Regions from separate parts of the Dehalobacter sp. MCB1 genome, predicted to be linked through region 1. Evidence: riboswitches for the same ligand, from Rfam matches in the RefSeq annotation. Region 1 holds a riboswitch; the other holds the start of a gene.

Region 1 (7,578 bases):
CAAACGCAGAAAACCCGCCTGCTAGCCCGCCTGAAAAGAATGAGTCCATTAAGATTAAGGAAGAACTTCCGAAGACCGGCGGAAATACAGCAGCCTACCTCCTGAGTGGATCTATACTTGCAGCCGTAGGAGCCCTGCTTCGTAGGTTCCAAAAATAAGCGAGACGAATAAGTATTCAAAATAAGTATTAAAAGAATAGCTTTCAATCTGACCGGGATATCTTTAGATATCCCGGTTTTATATTTTTCTACCTTTCTAGGATCAATGAAGATTACTTTATAGTAACATCATTTCATCGTTGTGATTTACTTGTGACTAAGTTGTAACAGGCATTGTGTATAGTGATGATAATAAAATTGTAAATTGAGTTGTGACTATATGATAGAAGGAAATCAAACGGAGGAAAGAAAATGAAAAAAATGATAAATAGCATCAGTAGAAACTTTAAAAAGAGAATGATTCAAATCGGCGCCGTATGCATGATTTTTTACCTTGTTTTTTCTTTCAATGTGGCGTATGCCAAGAATGACGATAATGAGGAAAAAGAAAAGAACATTCCCAATACCAAAATCAATGTGCATTTTGAAGGGGAAATCACAGGTATTTCAGCAGTAAGTGTCACCCTAAGTAACGAGACAGTCATTCCGATGATGGAACAGGAACCAGGCTTTTGGAAAGAAGCAGATAATAAAGAAAAACTTGTGAATCAGATCAAACAGATCGATGTAGTTAAAAATGACCATACAATGACCTTCTCTACCTGGAGAAATAGCACGGAAGCAGAAGGGTCACTGAACATCTGGATCACGCTTCAAAGTGAACAAAATAATGCAGGAAGCAGCGACGAGAATCAAGGTAGCGGAAGTAGCAACGAGGTTCAGGGCAGCGTAGGCATCGACGAGACCCAGAATCCTGTTGAGGATGAAACTTCGAGCGACAATCAATATCAAACCCAGATTATTGATGGTAATGAAGCGATTACTGTGATGGATGAAGAAGTATTTAGCCCTTCTGAAGAACAGAAAGAAAAAATTGCTGTAGCTGCACAGCCCGAAAAAATATTACCAACCAAAGATCTTCCCAAAACAGGCGGCAACACGACAGCCTATTTAATAAGCGGTCTTTTGATAGCCGGTTCAGGATTAATACTTCGCAGAGTTCAAAAATAAGTTTATAATTGGATAAAAAAGACTACCGTTTGTTTTTAAAAATTGTTGAGTAAGTAGAGATTGGGTCAGGCAGGTGAAAGACCATGAAAAGTAGGAACGGCAAAATAATAATAAAAAGAGTATCTTTGATTCTGATTATTGTAGGGATACTCATTGCGCTTTATCCCTTGTATACGAACCTGAAAGCTTACTATCAGCAGTCTATCCTGGAAAAAGAACTTAATTCACAGATTTCGGCGATAGAACCGACAAGTGCAGACCAATTAAGTACGGAATCCCCGGTTATTGAGGACGCTGCCACAGCAGCCGAGACAAAGCCTCAAACTGTTCAACCAAAGAAGATCAACGCGATGATGCGTATTGAAATACCGAATATTCACCTTTCTTCCATCGTCGTGGTTGGAACATCCAAATACATGCTTTCGTACGGACCAGGTTGGTACGAAGAGTCGGCATACCCTGGGGAAGGCAATACGGCGATTGCTGCCCATAAAGATATGTACGGATCATGGTTTAGAAATTTATATAAACTGAATCCCGGGAATCAGATCTATCTCACTTACAAAGGGAAAAAGTACATTTATTTTGTTGAAAAGGTTTATCCGATTATGACCAATGATTGGAGCGTTATCGCTCCCACCGAAGAGCCGGTCCTCACCCTGACCACTTGTTACACGAAGACAGAGCGGCTGGCCTGCAGGGCTGTTTTGAAAGAAATACAAGAAAAATAAAAAGAGGTAAAGCCTCTTTTTATTTTTGTTCTAAAATAATCACAATTTTAATCAATATTTTCTTATCCTATATTGTATTAAAGAGGGACTTAATTTATAATAAATTTACATATAGCATAGCCAATATTTGGATAGGAATGGTTATTGTGGCACTGGAAAAAGAAGAACTTCAAAATATCATTGAAGAAGGACCCATCTATATTCGTACCTTTGGACAGTTCTGTGTCAAAAGGGGTAGTGTTGTTTTGTCCGCGGAGTCCCACAAGTCTCAAAAAATGTGGGATTTGTTCAAATATTTTATCACCAACCGCGGAAAAAATATAATGCCCGAGACCATTCAGGATACGCTCTGGCCTGATCAGGATTACGAGTATTCCAATAAGGCTTTCCGAACAATGATTTACCGTCTGCGTAAGGCACTGAATAAAGGTGCCTTGGACAATGATGCTATGAATGAGGATCAGCTGATTATATATACCCATGGCTGTTATGGCTGGAATCCGGACATTAATTATCGGCTGGACGCTGAAGAATTTGATCAATATTTTACGGCAGCCAGGCAAAATAAATCTGTTGATCCGCAAAAATCCATGTCGTACTATCAAAATATCTTAGCGTTGTATCTGGGCAGTTACCTTTCAGAATCCATATACAACGAATGGACAATACCTCTGAGAAATCATTACCGGCGTTTGTATCTCCAAGCGATGTCGGATTACTGCTGCCTTCTCACAGCACAAGGAGAGAACAAGCTTGTGATCGAGGTTTGTGAAAAAGTGATCATTAATGAACCGCTTGAGGAAGAATTTCATGTTATCCTGATGGAGGCACTTCTCAAAGAAGGAAAAGTGAAAGATGCCAAACAGAATTATGAATATATCACAAGTAAACTGTATCAGGAATTTGGTGTCAGGCCATCTACCGAATTGAGGAATCTATATAGTAGGATTACAGCGAAGGATAAGACTGTGCGGGCTGACATCGAATCCGTACAGGAGGAAATTGCCGGCACGGATGGTGACGGACCATTTTTCTGTGACAGAGCAACTTTTAAATCTGTTTATGATCTCGAAAGGCGAAGAGTAGAACGCAGCGGCCAGTCAATGTTTACAGTGCTATTGACCTTGCAGCCCAGTGAAAAAACGGTACTGAACAAAGACGCTGCCGACAAAGCTTTTCAGACATTAAAAGAAATTGTCGCCAGAAGTCTGCGAAAGGGAGATGTCTGTGCAACCTGGGATGAACTCCAGCTGGTCCTTATCCTACAGGGCATTAATGTGGAGAGTACGCGGATGGTTGTTGGACGTCTTGAGAATGCCTTCCGAGAAAAGACACGACAGAACGATGTCATCTTGAAGGCAAGATACCAGCCGATCGTTGCCAATCAGACGATTGCCAATGAAATGATTTGAATGACTTCATCAATAAATCCGACATCATCATGGATGATGCCGGATTTATTATTATCTTATATGATTTGACAGGAGATTTCTTAGTAAAGGGTTACTGAAGTATTTTTATGGGTCTTCGCAAAGGTTCCCGCATCCATGTTCAGATATTTGGTCGTGCTGGCCGTTACGAATTTCTTGTTCTTAATATAACCTGCATCCCAGGTAGTATCGATGCTGATCCATTCTCCGTCAACCAGAGCTTCATTCCAGGCATGTTTTTCGTAGGCCTGCTGCGAGCTGCTCCAGGCATCTCCATATACGACTCTGGTTTGCACACCGGCTGCTCTGGCCAGTGCTGTGAAGGCGAAGGAATAATCTCTGCATGTTCCTTTTTTGCTTCTGATGACATCTGTCGCTGTATTGACGCCGATATTTCCGCTGTAATACGCATTGGTATCATAAGCAATATTCTTTGTAACCCAGCTGTGTATGGCGATTACTTTATCCATATCCGTTGTGCATGTTTTCGTAAGGGAAGCTGCTAGGTTTTTGATGGTAGGATTGTCACTATTTACAAAACCGGAAGGAGTTAGGCAAAAGTAATTTTCTGTTGAAGTATTCTGTACCTCGAAGCGAATGCTACCGTCAAACTGTTTTCCGTTGTCTCCAACCCAGATCGTATATAGACCGGCTCCAAAACGCAGCCAAATTACTTTAGAGAACACACCTTGATTCACAGAGACGGGGACCGTTGTGATTTCCCCATTGGGTCCTCTCAGGCAAAGCCAGATCTTACTCAGAGTGCTTGTCCCTTCGATGGTGAAGGAACGGTCATATTGGGTGCCACTAATTGAAGGAGAGGTCACCTGTATGGTATCTGTCTGGAACGCTACGTTGTAAGCCGCTTCTGCTTTTGTTGTGCTAAGGGTTATAAACATCAGAGCTGCCAAAACAACTGATATTACTTTCAAAGATAATTTTCTTTGCATCGTGTTGAACCACCTTTCTCGGTTAAAAAAAATCCCTCTTCAGGGGCTACCTGAAGAGGGCAATCATTATGTCAAAATGATAAAGACTTGTCCTGCACTTTCGGTAACCCGGCTGCCATAACCTTGCGGTGTTAGGCCCGTAGCTTTGCGTCTCCGTCTTTCGGCGGGTTTGCCATTATCGTCTGCTATTTAGTTTTGAAAATCGTTTAACTATTAATACAAAATACCTGTTCCGGATACCGAAACAGGCGTTATAAGCACTATAACTGCACTTTCGGTAACCCGGCTGCCATAACCTTGTGGTGTTAGGCCCGTAGCTTTGCGTCTCCGTCTTTCGGCGGATTTGCCATTTATCGCTTTTGCTTATCCAAATTATAGTATACAAATTGCCTCTTGGCAATAGTTTTTTAAAAAGATGTAACTAGTATGTGACATTTTTTAGCAAAATAATTCCTGCAGCAGCGGGTTTAATTTTCGAGCACTTTCTTGATCTAGCCAGGCCAGGGACCAGCAGCCGGCCCCGCCAAGGCCGAATGTGTTGATTAAGGAAAGTTTTGCCTTCCAGCTTTGACAGTCGTCAAAATAAACTGTCCACTGGAAGCCATGCTCATCCGTATAGAAAAAAAACGGTATGCCTAGGGGGTCTGAAGGGACGGTCTTTCTGGTAACTTTTCCATGATAGCGAGAAGCGGTTTGTATGGCAACGGTAAGCCCAAGTGCCTTGGATGCCCAGCGGGTGCCGTCTTGTCGCCAAGCCCTTCCGTAATAGGGCATGCCCATTAGAATTTTTTCGCAAGGAATCCGGGTAACTGCGTAAGCCATGACCTTGCTTACCCAGTCCAGTGGGGCGATTGGACCTGGAGCGGATGTAGCATAATGCAGATCGTAGGACATGATCTGTATATAGTCGACATATTTGGCGAGTTCAGGGTAATTATACTGAACGCACCAGGGCTCTGCTGTGTCGGAAGTCCGGGACATCACAGAGACGAGGGTGAGCTTTCCTTCGGCGGATAACTGCGCATAGAGGGTTTTCATTAAAGCGGTAAGTCCCGGTCCGGTATCGGACGAGAGCGCTTCAAGATCGACCAGAATCCCGTCCGCTCCGGTATCCCTGATGAGCTTCAGGCAGCTTTCCTTAAAAATACTGCGTTTCAGAGGATCACGCAGCATATCCCCGGCAGTCTTGCCGCTACCCAGCACCATCGGAACCACTTTGGCGCCGCTGCGTTGTCCGAGAGCGACCAGGTACTTCGGTATTTCAGGATCGGTAAAGACACAGCCAAAACTGCCATCCGCTTGCAGCGGCCCTGCAAAATTTGGGACCAGGATATCAATTGATTTCAGAAGATTGCCGGAAACGCAGGCCAATTGTTTCTCGTAAGCCGCCTTACTGCCGTATCCATCCCAGAACTGAAGGTTAGTTATCATCTTGAAACCCCACTTCTTAGTTTCTTATCTTCTGATATCAATATTCAGTAAGAAAAAAGAGGGTGCGTGAACACCCTCTAGTACTAAATAGTAAATTACAGTCAGACTTAAGTATATCGGGCCTGTCTGCATGCCACAATTCCGCTTTCGGCCGTTGTGTCATCCTTGACACGTCGCTCCTTGCCATCCATGGCATCGCGACATTAGGCCATCCGTGGCCGTCAAAAGGCCGCGCTTCGCTTCCTTGCTCCGCTTGACGCTGGAACTGTGGCATGCAGACTCAACGTCATGGAGTCTGTAAAAAATTAGTTGATCCGCTCTTTTAGCAGCGGGTATAGCTCCGGAGTACTGACTTCGTTGATCCAGCCCATGGACCAGCCGCCGATGCCCCCGAGATTGTATTCGTCCATGATATCCAATTTTTCTCCCCAGCTCAGCCGGTCATCAAAATAAGCTGTCCTGCTGTAGCCGCTTTCATCGACATATTTAAAGGTCGGTACGCCGATCGGGTCTGTCAACGTGGTCTCTCGGGTGATTGTAGCACAGAACTGGTCAGCGGTCTGCGTCGCGACTGCCCAGCCAAAGACCTTGGACACCCAGCCGCTTCCTTCTGTTCTCCAGGCTCTTCCGTAGTAAGGTACACCCATCAGAATCTTTTCCGAAGGGATTTCAGTCACAGCATAAGCGATAACTTCTCTGACCCAATCCAATGGCGCAATCGGGCCGGGAGCAGACGTCGAATAATGTTTGTCATAAGACATAATCTGAATATAATCTACAACCTGCGCAAGGTCACTGTAATCGTACTCGTCGTACCAGGGCTGATCGGTTGCAGAGGTTTTGGACATGACAGAGACCATGACCAGCTTCCCTTGCGGGTGAAGCCGCGTATATAAGTCCTGCATCAGCGCAGTCAGGCCTTCTTCAGAGCTTTCGGAGAGTGCTTCCATATCGACCAGAATGCCGTCGGCATTGGTTTCCGCAATAAGTTTGACAGCACTGTTGATAAAGGTACTGCGCTTGGCCGTGTCCTGCAGCACGGAATCAGCCGTACTGCCGCTGCTCATGACCATTGGTACGACTTGAGCGCCTTTACTCTGTCCCAAGGCGACGAGATATTTTGGTGTTTCGGCACTGCTGAACCTGTAGGCAAAGCTGCCGTCGGCCTGAACGGCTCCTGCAAGGTTCGGAACCAGAACATCGATATAGTCCGCCAGATCACCCGGAACATAGGACAGCTGGTTTTCATAGGTTGTTTTATTGGCATAGCCATCCCAGAACTGCAGCGATATTTTGGAACTGGTGCTCCCGATCCGGACAATATTTTGTATTGCCGTACTGATTACATCAAAACCGCCCAAGAAAAAGAAATTATTTACACTGGCTCTGTTTGATCCAAGATAAGCTGTAGTCGGCGTATTCAGCAGGGCATTTTCATCCTTCGGAACCAGTAGGATCGGGTTATTGTTTCTAGCGGCGAGCACAGAGCCTGCCAGTGCATCCGGGAAGGAACCGCCTGTCGCGACAACCATTTTGTCCATATTATATGGAAGATTTTTTAATATCGCCACATTGGTCTTGTAGCGGTCCAGGTCACTCAGTCTGCTGACAGTATACCCGGCTGTTTTGAGCTGATTTGCAGCCGAAGCGCTAATTGCGCTTTCACCGCCGATCAGGGTAATTTCAGTAACGCCAAGTTTCTGGAGTGCATTCAGGGTTGCTGTGGGGACTTTCTGCGTATCGGTCAGCAGCAGCGGGATTCCATTGGCTGCTGCGTAGGAAGAAATGCTCAGCGCATCGGCAAAGACTTTGCCTGAAGCTAGAAAAGCCCGGGTACTGTTTTCAACGGATGTCGTTGAAATATTAG
Region 2 (7,578 bases), on a different contig from region 1:
AGTTTCTGGCTTTCCCCCTGTACACTCGCAACTCATAGTGGTTAAATAGGCCCATTTAAATAATTCACCCGTACTACTGTCTGCATTCAATGAATTTTGAATCATTTGACACATTTCAGCACTAAGTTTCGTTGCTTCCATAATCCTATTAATTTCTGCAAAGATGTTTTGATCAAGCTGAAAATTCATTTATTCTATGCCCACTGAATAAGCGGACTGACTTCAATGGCAATGGCGCCCCCGGATACCTTACCCCTTGAAAAAACATTTTGAATAACAGGAAGTTCAGTGGGTTTTACGATATTTTTACTCTGCTGGTCAGCCTGGGTTAGCAATTTGGGATTTTTGACGCACTCGTGAACAAAATTGGCAATACCTTCATAGTTCATCCTGAAAACCCCTTTCATAATAAAAAAATTTACCATTTGTCTTACTGAAAGTAGTCTTTGTCAAAGTTTCCATTCATTCTGATGAATTCCCTTCAGCTTGATCATTTATAAGGAAAATTCTTCAAATAGCGCCATATTCCTTCAGTGAATAATAGAATGTTTTGTCGAATTTTATATTTTATCCCATGACAGTATAAATAAAGGCCCTGCCCCGACTGCAGCGGGCATGGGCTTGCTCAAACTTATCATAGGAATTGCAAAAAAAGAATTGTAAAAATGTTTATGTTGGGAATACTAGTCTTGAATATTATGATATAAAGGTAGTACGAAAGATGAAATACGATAAACCCACTTTAGCTATGTTTATGGGAGCTTTATCCACGATTCCCTATGAAATCGTGACAAGAATTCTAATGACCTTTGGATTTGCCAAGTATAGTGTATATCAGCTCACTAGCTTTATGATAACACTGGACAGGCCTAATGATATCCTCGGAGCGATATATTCCATCATATTAGGTTGTGTATTATCTCTTGTTTTTTACTACGCACTTAAATTCTTAGATCATGACTATTTTATAGTCAAAAGTATCGGCATTAGTTTATTAAACTGGTTAACATTAGAAGTCATTTTCATGTGGCTTATTGAAGGGCGTAACTTTATTCCGCATAGACCTATTAATGATTATTATTCAGAAATGATCGGTTCAATTGTGTTTGGGATTACGCTAGGACTACTGTTTCGCTATTATTTATTTAAAGGTTATAAGAAAAACGCATCATAGGAACCGTTTTGCAATACATTTGTACAGCTTTACGAAATAAAGCTCAACTTATTTGTCTTGTAAAAAATCTTCAACACATATCATTACCTGTTCGGCCATCGGACTTAGAAGGATCAAATGACCACCTTTTTGGAAATATCTAATCTTTTTCCTATCCGAAGACACATGTTTATTGATATAATCCACACTCTTTCTTCTTACAGTATCATCATCTTCAGCCTGAATAATTAAGATTGGACAATTTATTTTCTTTAATTTTGGCTTCGTTTGGTGCAATAATAATAAGAATTGGATCATAGACAAAAACGGTGAGATCTTTTTTGCTTGTAAATACCTCTTGATGTGGTTAGGCTTCTTGTTCTTGACGTCATCCGCAATATTACGAAACACTTGGTATATGTTCCAATAGAAGATGGGCGTATTGATTGTCACAATGGCCTTAATATCATGTTTACAAGCAAGATTAAATGCAATCAGCCCTCCCATGGAGAACCCTATCAGCAGAATTTCATCCCCAATTTCTTTTAATCTTAAAAGTTCACGTTCAGCAGAATCTATCCAGTCCAGATAAGTTGCTTTTTTCATTTCATGTCTGGTTGTTGAATGGCCTTTTAATATAGGACAAATAACATCATAACCAAGAGCAGTCAAATATTCGGCCAAAGGCTTCACTTCGTGTACCCCGCCACCAAACCCGTGAATGATTAGACATTTCGTTTTCTCATCATCTATAGCGTTCATCTATCACTGCCTCCAGTCTTTATCTGGCTTTTGCATGTATGTTGTAGAAAATCTCGCGTATCCCGAAGTATTGTTACTACGTACTGCTTACAGTACAAACTATGATGAAGATATTAATAAATGGTTTTTATTTAATCCTTTGGTTGAGAGACTCCAATACCCTTAGCCTAGCAGAAAGATACCCGCTGGTACAGAGCTCGCGGGTATCTTTTGAATATTTCGGGATTATTCTACTCTTACGGCGGTCCCGGAAGCACTGACCATCAACATACTGCCGTTGGCTCCGATAACTTCATAATCCAGATCGATACCGACTACGGCGTTGGCGCCCATCTGGAACGCCCGGTCTTCCATTTCTCTCAACGCAATATTGCGGGCCTCCTGCAGCTTGCCTTCATACGTTCCGGAACGTCCACCGATTACGTCGGTGATACTCGCAAAAATATCGCGGACAATATTGGCCCCCATAATGGCTTCTCCGGTAATCACCCCGTAGTATTCGGTGATCCTGCGTCCTTCTACGGACGGTGTCGTTGTTAAAATCATGTTGTTTTCCTCCAATAACTCTATTTCATAAGGTTAACGTTACTATAAGTATATCACTCCAAGTATTTATTTATATTCCTCTTCGCCTTTTGGCAGCTACCTATCATTCACAACAAGGGATTCCTGCATAATCTTATTAAAAACAGTAACCAGATACGGATCAAACTGTTTGCCGGCGCATTTATTGATTTCAACAAGTGCACTATACGGGTCCATGGCCCGTTTATAAGGCCTTTCATGCGTGATCACATCGTAGGAATCCACAATGGATACAATCCTCGAGAATAGCGGAATTTCATCTTCTTTCAGCCCCTGCGGGTAACCTTTCCCATTCCACCATTCATGATGACCGAGAACGGCTTCCGAGACATGCGCTAATTCCCTGGAAGACTGCGTAATCCGATAGCCGATTTCAGAATGTTTTTTCATGATGCTCCATTCTTCCGGGGTCAAGTCACCTTGTTTTTTTAAGATTTCCCCCGGAACGCCAATCTTGCCGATATCATGCAGCATCGCAACCTGGACCAGTTCAACGATTTCCCTTGCGGATAAGCCGATCTGACTGCCAAATTTACTGACCAGACTTTTCAGCCTCATGACATGGGCTTCCGTCTGATAATCTTTTTCCCAGAGCAGTTTTTCCAGGAACTCGATGATCGCAAGGCGGGTTTTCTTGCTTTCATTCAGTTTGTTGCTATACATTTTTTCCTCAGCCTGGTTGATCATTTCTGCCAAGGGCTGTTCCCTGTTCTCAAAAAACGTCGAGCCAAACGAGATATCGATCGGTACTGTTTTCGGGCGGGAGATTTTTAAGTTATCCTTGACATTGTTTAAAAGCACGCCAGCCTGATCAAGCGGCACACCAGGCATGATAATGATAAACTCGTCCCCGCCCCATCGGATAATCACATTTTCCGGGCCAATGGTCTCCTGCATAATTCTGACCCCGTCCGCAAGTAATTCATCCCCTTTTTCATGACCAAAGGTGTCGTTGATTAGTTTCAGACCATTAAAATCCCCCATGACCAATGCTGCAGGCATGAGGGTTTTATCCAGGAAATCTTCCAACGTATTTTCAAAATAGGTACGACTGTAGGCCCCGGTTAATTTATCATAAATGACAAGTTTTCTGATATTTGCTTCTTTGCTTTCAAGCTCCTCCCGGATGCTTTGAAAATACAGGGCCTGCATATTGAGATAAGCAAGTAGACCAACAACACCGGCAACTAAATAACCTACAGACGGTGGAATAACGTTAATTAATTTGCACAACGGATAAAGTAAAATCGATAAGGCCCAAAAAATATAGGTATAGCCAAGTATTATTCGGATCGGGCCTTGCGGTGTTTTTGCTTTTAAGCATGTCATAGCGGCTTTGGACAATAATGCAATGATCCAGACAACAGACAGAAGTAAAAGAGCGGTTGTCGGGATTCCCTGAACAGCAATACATATAAAAGCAAGGATCAGAAAGCCCGTGCCGATATCCCAGAACACCGGATAGCTTCTGCTAAAAAACAACTGCGTACCCTTGAATACCAGCCAGTACCCTGCGATCGAAGAGGCATAGTTGATAATCTGAAGCACCACGGACGGGCTGTTGGTTTCCAGCAATGCAGTTCTGGAAAGATAGGTTATCATCAGCGTTAAGACAGAAAGACTCCATGCTAAGAAATAATGTTTCTTTTCGGAAAAATATAAAAATCCGTAAGATATTAACAAGACCAAGGTAATCGAAATACTGGCTGCAACGATGGAATCGGCTGTCATGTAGATCCTCCCTCAAAAAAAATCGCGGCCAAAGCAGCCGCGGTTTTCATCTTCTGTGTGCAACCCGACTGTCAATATGCTTCAGCACTTAGACTCGTAGCTTTGCGTCCCTGCTTTTCAACAGGTTTGCCTAAGGATCATTTGATTTGATTTAATTATAGTAAAATACACGAAATCTGTCAATAAATGTATGAATAATCAATTATTGTATAATTATTTAATTTACGAATCAGTCTATTAGTTCTCCGTCATAGGAAGCAATAATCCCATATAAATCAGGCCGACGGTCCCGGAAGATTCCCCACTCCAGGCGCTGGACCTCAAGCTGATCGAGGTCAAACTCAGCCACCAGTACAGTTTCCTCAGTACGCCCTGCTTCCGCAATTCTTTTGCCAAGTGGTCCGGCAATAAAGGAGGAACCGTAAAAGGTAATCCTGGAATCTTCATCTTCCTCGACGCCGATCCGATTGGAAGCGACCACGGGGATCAGGTTCGCGGCAGCGTGGCCGAGCATGCAGGCCTGCCAATGGTCTTTGGAATCAATCGTCTGGTCCAGCGGTTCTGAACCGATGGCCGTCGGATATAACAGGATCTCTGCCCCCATCAGGGTCATGCAGCGGGCAGCTTCCGGGTACCATTGATCCCAACAGACGCCGACCCCAATCTTGGCGTAGCGCGTTTGCCAGACTTTAAAGCCTGTGTCACCGGGGTTAAAATAGAATTTTTCCTCATAGCCCGGCCCGTCAGGGATATGGCTTTTTCTGTATTTGCCGAGGATCTCACCGTCGGCATCAATCATGGCAATTGTATTGTAGCGCGCATAGTTTCTCTTCTCATAGAAACTGATTGGCAGGACGACTTCCAGCTCTCTGGCGATTTGCCGGAAATGCCTGACCGCCTGATTATTTTCTAGCTCTTTCGCATATCCGTAATAATCTGATTTTTCTTTCTGACAGAAATATGGGGTCTCGAACAGTTCCTGCAACAGGATAATCTGGGCTCCTCGGGCCGCTGCCTCCCTGACCAGTGTCTCTGCCCCGGCAATATTTTCTTCAACGTTACTGGTGCAGCGCATTTGTGTTGCTGCCACTTTGACGTTTCTCATCGTTAAATTCCTTCCCTACTGCCTATTATTTTTATAGATCTACCGCAGGCATCTGCTGGGTGGTACAGTGAACATTGCCGCCTTCCCCAATAATTGCCATTCCATCAATGGTGCGGATCCGTCTTTCCGGAAAAATCCCGCTCAGGGTCCGAATAGCCAGGGCATCGGTTTCGGCAGCCTGGCCCCCAAATACAGGTAAAATAATTCCGCCGTTAACAAAGTAAAAGTTTAAATAACTCAACGTCAGGCGTTTACCGTCGGCAAATACGGCGGGAGGCTGTTGTATTGGGATGATTTCAAAGGTTCTTCCTTTGGCGTCCGTTTCCTGGTTTAACACCGCGAGGTTTTCCCGGGTAATCGCATAATTCGGATCGCAAGGGTCGTCACAGATCTGAATCACGATTTTGCCAGGCGAAGCAAAACAAGCGATATTGTCAACATGACCGTCTGTTTCATCCCCGTATAAGCCTTTTTCCAGCCAGATGACTTTGTGGATACTCAAATATTTCTTCAATAGTTCCAAAATATGTTCCCGGGAAAAATCAGGGTTACGGTTCGGATTGAGCAGACATTCGGCCGTTGTCAAGAGTGTACCATCTCCGTCCACGTGCAGCGAGCCGCCTTCCATAATCAGGGGCGCATCAAACGGTTTTAGTCCAAGGTGCTTCAATATTTGCGGTGCGACCTGGTTGTCCAGATCCCAGTCCGGGTATTTGCCGCCCCAGGCATTGAAGTGCCAGTTGATGCCGGCTGTATCTCCCCGATCATTGACGATAAACGTCGGCCCGTTATCCCGAAGCCAGGCATCATTGTGCGCCAACGGCAGGAGCTCAATCTGCCTGTTCCGAAAGCGGCCTTCGAGCAGAGATCGTTCGTCGGGGTTTACCAGCACGGTGACGGGTTCAAATTCCCCGATAGCTCGAATAATGTCGGTATAGCCCTCGCAAACAGCCTCGTAGTCTTCGGGGTGGCACATTGATGCCCGAACTGGCCACGAAATAAAGGTACGTTCGTGTCTATCCCATTCCGCAGGCATTCTATAGTTCAAATCGCTCGGAAACATCAGTTTATCCTTTCTTCAGCAACAACATATATCCATCATTACTTTCAAATTGACATTTATCCTATTGATTATTTATAGTTCATTTTACATGAAAATCTCACCACTTTTCAAGGCATAAAATCACCCCACGATAATGTGGGGTGCATCATCACAATATTCAATGATTGATAGGTATATGTTAAAAGTTATTCTTTATCCCTGAAACTTTTCCGTATCTTCGCGACGGATCTGGGCGCGTTTGATCTTGCCGCCGATCGTCTTCGGCAGCTCGTCGACAAATTCAAGTATCCTCGGGTATTTGTATGGAGCCGTCACCTTTTTGACATAGTCCTGGATCTCTTTTTTTAACGTTTCGGAAGCCGTATAGCCTTTGGCCAGCACAACAGTTGCTTTAACGACCGTTCCCCTGACGGCATCCGGGGCGCCGGTTACAGCACACTCTACGACAGCGGGATGTTCAATCAGCGCGCTTTCAACTTCAAAAGGACTGATCCTGTAGCCGGACGCCTTAATAACATCATCATTGCGGCCAACAAACCATAAAAAGCCGTGTTCGTCCCAGTAGGCCATATCCCCTGTGTGGTAAGTATCGTCATACCATACTTTTTTGGTTCCAGTTTCATCCCTGTAGTACCCGCAGAACAACCCGGCAGGCTTATTGGAATCAGCCTCGCGGATGACCAGTTCCCCTTCAACGCCTGGAGGACATGGAGCTCCGTTTTCATCAACCACATCGATCTTATAGGCCGGATTCGGTTTGCCCATCGCTCCCGGATAAATATCCAGCCATTCAAAGTTCGCGACCAATACCGTTGTCTCAGTCTGACCAAATCCATTTAAAATGCTTAAGCCGGTCAGACTTTTAAATCTGTTAAAGACATCCGGATTCAAAGGTTCCCCGGCTGTGGAGCAGTGGACAATTGAAGACAGGTCATATTTTTCCAATTCGTTTTCCAGCAGGAAACGGTAAATGGTTGGAGGCGCGCAAAACGTAGACAGCTTATATTTTTGCATCATTTCCAGCAGCTTCTCAGGTATAAACTTGTCCATATCATAGACAAACTGTGCCGTTCCGCAAATCCACTGGCCGTAAATTTTTCCCCAGCCGAATTTAGCCCAACCGGAATCGGAAACCGTCAGGTGAAGCCCGCCATCCACGACGCGCTGCCAGTATTTGGC

The links. Region 1 has a riboswitch for cyclic di-GMP ahead of A7K50_RS09350 (transglutaminase-like domain-containing protein). Riboswitches for the same ligand answer to the same signal wherever they lie in the genome.
Region 2: it holds a riboswitch for cyclic di-GMP, as region 1 does, so the genes downstream of both, A7K50_RS06475 (diguanylate cyclase) here and A7K50_RS09350 (transglutaminase-like domain-containing protein) in region 1, are expected to answer to the same signal.

The regions. Positions count from the first base shown of each region.
Region 1 covers NZ_LXPC01000012.1:325,195-332,772, forward strand. The annotation lists gene A7K50_RS09330 (SpaA isopeptide-forming pilin-related protein) at 1-158, shown strand, start outside; gene A7K50_RS09335 (LPXTG cell wall anchor domain-containing protein) at 411-1,169, shown strand; gene A7K50_RS09340 (class E sortase) at 1,253-1,900, shown strand; gene A7K50_RS09345 (BTAD domain-containing putative transcriptional regulator) at 2,047-3,312, shown strand; gene A7K50_RS09350 (transglutaminase-like domain-containing protein) at 3,393-4,280, opposite strand; cyclic di-GMP riboswitch class I at 4,380-4,464, opposite strand; cyclic di-GMP riboswitch class I at 4,554-4,638, opposite strand; gene A7K50_RS09355 (glycosyl hydrolase family 18 protein) at 4,719-5,711, opposite strand; gene A7K50_RS09360 (cell wall-binding repeat-containing protein) at 6,017-7,578, opposite strand, start outside.
Region 2 covers NZ_LXPC01000010.1:16,783-24,360, reverse strand. The annotation lists gene A7K50_RS06500 (polyprenyl synthetase family protein) at 1-189, opposite strand, end outside; gene A7K50_RS06495 (hypothetical protein) at 195-389, opposite strand; gene A7K50_RS06490 (hypothetical protein) at 722-1,174, shown strand; gene A7K50_RS06485 (alpha/beta fold hydrolase) at 1,223-1,915, opposite strand; gene A7K50_RS06480 (heavy metal-binding domain-containing protein) at 2,141-2,461, opposite strand; gene A7K50_RS06475 (diguanylate cyclase) at 2,558-4,231, opposite strand; cyclic di-GMP riboswitch class I at 4,287-4,372, opposite strand; gene aguB (N-carbamoylputrescine amidase) at 4,461-5,336, opposite strand; gene A7K50_RS06465 (agmatine deiminase family protein) at 5,368-6,399, opposite strand; gene A7K50_RS06460 (AMP-binding protein) at 6,592-7,578, opposite strand, start outside.